2 regions of the Mesorhizobium sp. P2_E6 genome follow, and region 1 is predicted to be linked to the other one. Evidence: predicted binding sites of a transcription regulator. Region 1 holds the regulator's gene; the other holds the start of a gene.
The links. Region 1 encodes HrcA, which represses chaperone genes, less so after heat shock. Its sites were predicted from a motif close to GTTAGCACTCNCNNNNNGNGAGTGCTAAC; they were not measured.
Positions count from the first base shown of each region.

Region 2: AC1D08_RS12425 (co-chaperone GroES) is a predicted target of HrcA. The motif match lies at 2,041-2,069, and genes of this name have one in related genera.

Region 1 covers NZ_JBFUEQ010000001.1:55,178-58,791, reverse strand. Annotated here, with positions in the region: gene AC1D08_RS00320 (VOC family protein) at 1-22, opposite strand, end outside; gene rph (ribonuclease PH) at 220-936, opposite strand; gene hrcA (heat-inducible transcriptional repressor HrcA) at 1,117-2,202, shown strand; gene AC1D08_RS00305 (hypothetical protein) at 2,226-2,423, shown strand; gene AC1D08_RS00300 (PQQ-dependent sugar dehydrogenase) at 2,516-3,614, shown strand, end outside.
Region 2 covers NZ_JBFUEQ010000004.1:341,644-345,257, forward strand. Annotated here, with positions in the region: gene groL (chaperonin GroEL) at 1-1,600, opposite strand, end outside; gene AC1D08_RS12425 (co-chaperone GroES) at 1,672-1,986, opposite strand; gene AC1D08_RS12430 (hypothetical protein) at 2,236-2,484, shown strand; gene AC1D08_RS12435 (DUF1488 family protein) at 2,481-2,747, shown strand; gene AC1D08_RS12440 (DUF6500 family protein) at 2,814-3,035, opposite strand; gene AC1D08_RS12445 (hypothetical protein) at 3,106-3,297, opposite strand; gene AC1D08_RS12450 (hypothetical protein) at 3,303-3,509, opposite strand.

The DNA.
Region 1 (3,614 bases):
CCAGAATGGCGGAGGGAATCACGAGGCACCCCCCTCTGCCCTACCGGGCATCTCCCCCGCAACGGGGGAGATTGGAAGCGTCAACGCCGGCTCACAGCTTGCAACGTTGGTGGTTGGCGAAACCAAGGACCACAGCCGATCTCCCCCCTTGCGGGGGAGATGGCCGGCAGGCCGGAGGGGGGTGGGAAGGATCGCCAACCTCATCAATACAAACCAGGCCTAAACCACCGCCATCTGCTGCAGGCTGACCAGGCGCTGGATGCCTTTCTTGGCCAGGCCCATCAGGTCGGCGAACTGGTCCTCGGAAAAGGGCTCGCCCTCGGCGGTGCCCTGGATCTCGACGATGCCGCCCTTGCCGGTCATGACGAAATTGGCGTCGGTGCCGGCCGAGGAATCTTCGAGATAATCGAGGTCGATGACCGGCTGGCCGTCATGGATGCCGCAGGAAATCGCCGCGACATGGTCCTTGAGCACCTTGGCGACGCTGGCCATCTGGCGGGCTTCCATCCAGCGCAGACAATCATACAGCGCCACCCAGCCGCCGGTGATCGAGGCCGTGCGGGTGCCGCCATCGGCCTGGATGACGTCGCAGTCGACGGTGATCTGCTGCTCGCCCAGCGCCTGCAGGTCGACCACGGCGCGCAAGGAGCGGCCGATCAGCCGCTGTATTTCCAGCGTGCGGCCGCCCTGCTTACCGGCGGAAGCCTCGCGGCGCATGCGCTCGCCCGTCGAGCGCGGCAGCATGCCGTATTCCGCCGTGACCCAGCCCTTGCCGGAATTGCGCATCCAGCCCGGCACCTTCTCCTCGAGGCTGGCGGTGCACAGGACATGGGTGTCGCCGAACTTCACCAGGCATGAGCCTTCGGCATGCTTGGAGACGCCGCGCTCAAAGGAGATGGCGCGCATTTCGTCGAATTGGCGTTTGGAGGGGCGCATTCAGGCTTCTTTCCCGTCATTTTTCGGATTCTTGGCCGGCTTGTAACCACATGGGGCGCGTGGCGCAAAGGAAAATGGCCGGTGATCTGACTTCAGACACCCGGGTGATCTGACTTCAGACACCTGGGTTGCGCGGACCATGGTGAAGTCTATATCCTTGGGCCGGAGGTTTTTGGCGCAATGACCAAGGCAGTTGCCGAACCCAGTCTGCTGTCGCCTGCGCTGCAGTCGCTCGACATGCGTTCGCGCGACATCTTCCGGCGCATCGTCGATTCCTACCTGAAGGACGGCGAACCCGTGGGATCACGCAGCCTGTCGCGCATCCTGCCGTCCTCACTGTCGCCCGCCACCATCCGCAACGTGATGAGCGACCTCGAGCATCTCGGCCTGATCTATGCCCCCCACATTTCCGCCGGCCGGTTGCCGACGCAGGCCGGCCTGCGCTTCTTCGTCGATGCCTTCATGGAACTCGGCGACCTCTCCGACGAGGAGCGCCGCACCATCGAGGCGCAGGTGCGCGCGTCCGGCTCGGGTGCGACGCTGGAACACATGCTGACCGAGGCCAGCCAGATGCTGTCGGGCATGTCGCGAGGCGCCGGCCTGGTGCTGGCCGCCAAGAACGAGGTGGCACTGAAGCACATCGAATTCATCCAGCTCGAGCCGACCAAGGCGCTGGCGGTGCTGGTGTCGCAAAACGGCGACGTCGAAAACCGCGTCGTCGAGTTGCCGGCCGGCATCACCGTCTCGCAGTTGCATGAAGCCTCGAATTTCCTCAACGCCCATATTCGCGGCCGCACGCTGGCCGAGGCGCGGATCGAGATTGCCCGCATCAAGGAGGAGACCAGGGCCGCGCTCGACACGCTGTCGCAAGACTTGGTCGAGAAGGGGCTGGCGGTGTGGGCCGGCGCCGAGAGCGGCCTGCCGGCGCGGCTCATCGTGCGTGGCCGCGCCAACCTGCTCGAAAACGTCACCGCCCAGGCCGACATCGAACTGTTGCGTCACCTGTTCGAGGACATGGAGACGCAGGATGGGCTGATCCAGCTGCTTGACCTGGCCGAACAGGGATCGGGCGTGCGCATCTTCATCGGTTCGGAAAACAAGCTGTTTTCGCTGTCGGGCTCGTCGCTGGTCGTCGCGCCCTATCGCGACAAGGACGCCCGCGTCGTCGGCGCACTCGGCGTCATCGGCCCGACCCGGCTCAACTATGCCCGCATCGTGCCAATGGTCGACTATACGGCGCAGCTGATTTCCCGCATGCTGCGTTGAACTGGGTAACCGAGGAGACGACGATGGCGCTCGAAGAATTCAAGGCCCGGATCAGTCTGTTGCTCGAAGAAATGGTCAACCAGCCGGAGGACCAGCACGAAATCCAGGAGCAGTTGCGCGAGAAACTGCAGGAAATGCGCGCCATGGGCCTGCCGCTGCCGGCCGATCTCGTCGCGCTGGAAAAGCGCCTCGACGACGATTTCTACGCCGCCGGCACCTGAGGCTGGAGACCGTTTCACCTCAACTCATCATGTGAGGCGGAACCGAGGAACAAACAGGCCGTTGATTCCTTCGCGACAAGGTGGAGGACGAAATGATCCGATTGGCCGGGCTGGCGTTTCCTGCCGCACTGTTTCTCACGACGGCTGCATTGGCCCAGCAAGCGGAGCAGCCAGTACTGAGGGGTGCCGCCGCCTTCGGCGACTGGCGTGCCGACAGGCCTGGGGTGCGCCGCCTGATCAAGCCGCAAGACCTGCCTAGGCCTTATGTCACCAAATCCGCCTCGAACGGCGCCGGCCTCGCCGACCGGCCGGCGGACGCCGAGCTGAAATTGCCGCCGGGCTTTTCGGCCGAGCTGATGGCGTCGGGCATCGACAATCCGCGCGTCGTGCGCACCGCGCCAAATGGCGACCTGTTCGTCGCCGACAGCGAAGCCAACCAGATCCGCGTCTATCGCCTTGCCGAGGGCAGCGCGAAGCCGGCGAAGGACGGCATATTTGCCGGCGATCTCAACCAGCCCTACGGCATCGCCTTCTACCCGCCGGGCAAGGACCCGCAATGGGTTTATGTCGCCAACAGCGACAGCATCGTGCGCTTTGCCTATCGCGATGGTGACCTGAAGGCGGCCAGTGATCCGGAAACCATCGTCGAAAACATCCCTGCCAATCATCACTGGACCCGCGACATCGTCTTCTCGCCGGACGGCAAGACGCTCTATCTGTCGGTCGGCTCGGGATCGAACGTCGCCGAGAACATGGCAAAGGAGCCGGATGGCGGCCTCGACGCCTGGACGAAGTCGCAGCCGCTGGGTGCTGCTTGGGGGTCCGAGGACGGCCGTGCCGACGTGCTGGCCTTCGACCCCGACGGCAAGAATGGCCGCATCGTCGCCACCGGCTTGCGCAACTGTTCGGGCATGACGGTCCAGCCGGCGACCGGGGCGCTGTGGTGCGTCGTCAACGAGCGCGATGCACTCGGCGACAATGTGCCGTCCGAATATGCGACTGTGGTCAAGGACGGCGCTTTCTATGGCTGGCCCTGGTATTACATCGGCAACAACGAGGATCCACGCCACAAGGGCGAGCGCCCCGATCTTGCCGGCAAGGCGACCATTCCCGATGTGCTGATGCAGGCGCACTCGGCGCCGCTCAACATCGCCTTCTACGACAGAAAGGACTTGGCCCTCGGTTCCGGCT
Region 2 (3,614 bases), on a different contig from region 1:
CTGCAGGTGCGGCATCCTTGGCCGGGATGTCGGTGATCATGGCTTCAGCGGTGATCAGCAAAGCCGCGATCGAGCCGGCATCCTGCAGTGCGGTGCGCACCACTTTCGCCGGATCGACGATACCTGCCTTGATCATGTCGACATAGACCTCGTTCTGGGCGTCGAAGCCCTGATTGTGGTCCTTGCTGTCGGTGAGCTTGCCGACCACGATCGAGCCTTCGACGCCGGAATTCTCGGCGATCTGCCGGATTGGCGCTTCAAGAGCCCGTAGCACGATCGAGATGCCTGCCGTGACATCGTCATTGGCGCCGGCGAGACCCGCAAGCGCCGACCTTGCGCGCAGCAGAGCCACGCCGCCGCCGGGCACGATGCCTTCTTCAACCGCCGCGCGCGTCGCATTCAGCGCGTCGTCGATGCGGTCCTTCTTTTCCTTGACTTCCGACTCGGTGACGCCGCCGACGCGGATGACGGCAACGCCGCCGGAGAGCTTGGCCAGCCGCTCCTGCAGCTTTTCCTTGTCGTAGTCCGAGGTGGTCTCCTCGATCTGGCCCTTGATCTGGGCGACGCGCGCCTGGATGGTGGCCTTGGTGCCGGCGCCGTCGATGATCGTGGTCGTGTCCTTCTCGATCAGCACGCGCTTGGCGCGGCCGAGCATCTCGATGGTGACGTTCTCGAGCTTGATGCCGAGATCCTCGGAAACCATCTGGCCTGATGTGAGCACGGCGATGTCTTCCAACATCGCCTTGCGGCGATCACCGAAGCCCGGCGCCTTGACGGCTGCAACCTTGAGGCCGCCACGCAGCTTGTTGACGACCAGCGTGGCGAGCGCCTCGCCCTCGACGTCCTCGGAGATGATCAGCAGCGGCCTGCCGCTTTGCACCACCGCTTCGAGGATCGGCAGCATGGCTTGCAGATTGCCGAGCTTCTTCTCGTGGATGAGCACATAGGGCTCTTCCAGCTCGACGCGCATCTTGTCGGCGTTGGTGACGAAATACGGGCTGAGATAGCCGCGGTCGAACTGCATGCCCTCGACGACGTCGAGTTCGGTGTCGGCGGTCTTGGCTTCCTCGACGGTGATGACGCCGTCATTGCCGACCTTGTCCATCGCCTTGGCGATCATCTCGCCGACGCTGGCATCGCCATTGGCGGCGATGGTGCCGACCTGCGCGATCTCGGCCGACGACTTGACCTTCTTGGCCCGCGCCTTGATTTCCCCAACCACGGCGGTGACCGCTTGGTCGATGCCGCGCTTGAGGTCCATCGGGTTCATGCCGGCAGCGACCAGCTTGGCGCCTTCGCGCAGGATCGAGGCAGCCAGCACCGTGGCGGTGGTGGTGCCGTCACCGGCGAGGTCGTTGGTCTTCGAAGCCACTTCGCGCACCATCTGCGCGCCCATGTTCTCGAACTTGTCGGCAAGCTCGATTTCCTTGGCGACGGTGACGCCGTCCTTGGTGATGCGCGGCGCGCCATAGGCCTTGTCGATGATGACGTTGCGGCCCTTGGGGCCGAGCGTGACCTTCACCGCATTGGTGAGGATCTCGACGCCGCGCAGCATGCGGTCGCGTGCATCGGTGGAGAATTTGATTTCCTTGGCAGACATTTTTTTAATCCCGTTCGCGTGGTGGAGTGAACCGCTCGCCGGAGCCTGGCAAAGGCCGGCTCCTCATATGGTCAGGCGGCCTTCTTGGCCTCGACGGCCTTCTCGATGACGCCCATGATGTCGGCTTCCTTCATGATCAGCAGGTCCTCGCCGTCGATCTTGACCTCGGTGCCCGACCATTTGCCGAACAGGATGAAGTCACCGGCCTTGACGTCGAGTGCGATCAGCGCGCCGCTTTCGTCGCGTGCACCGGGGCCGACGGCGATGACTTCGCCTTCCTGCGGCTTTTCCTTGGCATTGTCGGGGATGATGATGCCGCCCTTGGATTTGGTATCGCCTTCAGCGCGACGAATGACAACGCGGTCGTGGAGTGGCCGAAATTTCATGGGAACTTCTTTCTGGGGCCGGCACAGGCGGCCACGCCCGTCCTATATAGACGCGTTGGCACTCGATAGATAGGAGTGCCAAAAATTATTCGCCGCCGGAATTAAATATTCAAAAGTATTATTTTGGTTAGCCGTTTCGTGATATCGCCGATTGGTCAAATAATTCAAAAAATTGAATTTTGCCGATTGAGTGCCTATTTATCGGACAAGTTCGTTTTCACGATTTCAGGCACAAGGGAGATTTCTTCGATGGCCGAAGGCAATCAGACGATCATGGAAAAAGCTGAAGCCCGCTTTGTCGACAAGCAGAAGAAAACGGCGGAGCGCAACAAGGCAACCGCCGAGTACATGTCCGAGGCAAGGGCCAGGGAGATCAAGACCGCAAGGCTGCGGGAGCTGCGGTTGGCCAAGGAAGAGGCAGACCGCGTCGCCGAAGCGCTGAACCCGACGCCGAAGAAGAAGCGGGTGGTCAAGAAAGCCACGGAGGCCAAGACATGAGCCTGACCTTCCCCAACCGCAGCCGCAGCTATGACGAAGCCGGCAAGCGCATCCGTTTCGTTGGCCATGACGGCATGTTCCAGATCTCCTTCTCTGTCGCCGCCGATGCGATGACCAGGATGCAGCCGGCGACCGCGACCAATGAAGCCGGCTATCTCGCCACATTCGATACCGAGAGCAGCGCCATCCGCGACGTGGCATCGAAGGCCTACGACCGCACCCGCAAGAGCATGTACGTGCTGACGGCCGCCGATTTCGGCTGATCAGCCTAGTGCATGCCGCTCAAAACCGCCCCGGTTTTGAGACAACGACATCCATGGAAACGAAGATCAAGGATCCATCTTCTCGACCATGGTGCGTATCTTTTCAGCCTTTTCAAAATGGTCGAGGCGGTGGGTTCTGATCCACCATTCGGCGGCTTCCATCAAAAGGTCGGGGTCGTCGTTCCTGTTGGCGAAGAACGCGTAGAACGATACGCCGACGCCAGGCCCTTTCTCGGAAATCTTGCGATCACAGACCTCCAGTATCTTCTGCTTCAGGCTGGCTCTCACGGGAATCCTCGCTTTGCGGTGTGGCGAGCACTTGCCGGCGGCATAGTGCCGACCTCGGCGGCGGCACAGGTCAGGACTTGCGCTCTGCTCTCTCCCGGCGCTTGACGTCACGGACGTTCATCTGCACGACCATGTCCTCGGCCTCGCGCGGGCCCATCCCGACCATCACCTTTTGCCGGATCACGGCAGGCTGGCCGGTGAAGACATCGATGATGGTCCAGCTCTGGGGCAGCTCCATGCGCAGCGCGTAGCGGTTGGCCATGCCGGTCAGCCCTGTATCATGAAAAACACCGCCGCCAGGATCAGCACCGTCCAGGCGATGACCGACAGTTTCAGCACCATGCCGCCATGTGTGGCCAGAAAATCCCGCAGCCGCAACGCGACACCTGCCGACGAAGCCGGCGCCGCGACGGTGGCGACAGGCGCCTTGACGCCAAGTTTTCCAAACACAGGCAGCAGTGACGGTTCACGCACGAAATGACCTCGAATGTCGGGGAAGGAGCCGGAGCAAGAATGCTCCCTTACCTTGCATAGCACTCTTTTCTCGAGCGCCCTGCATGCCAAATGCAGATAGGGACG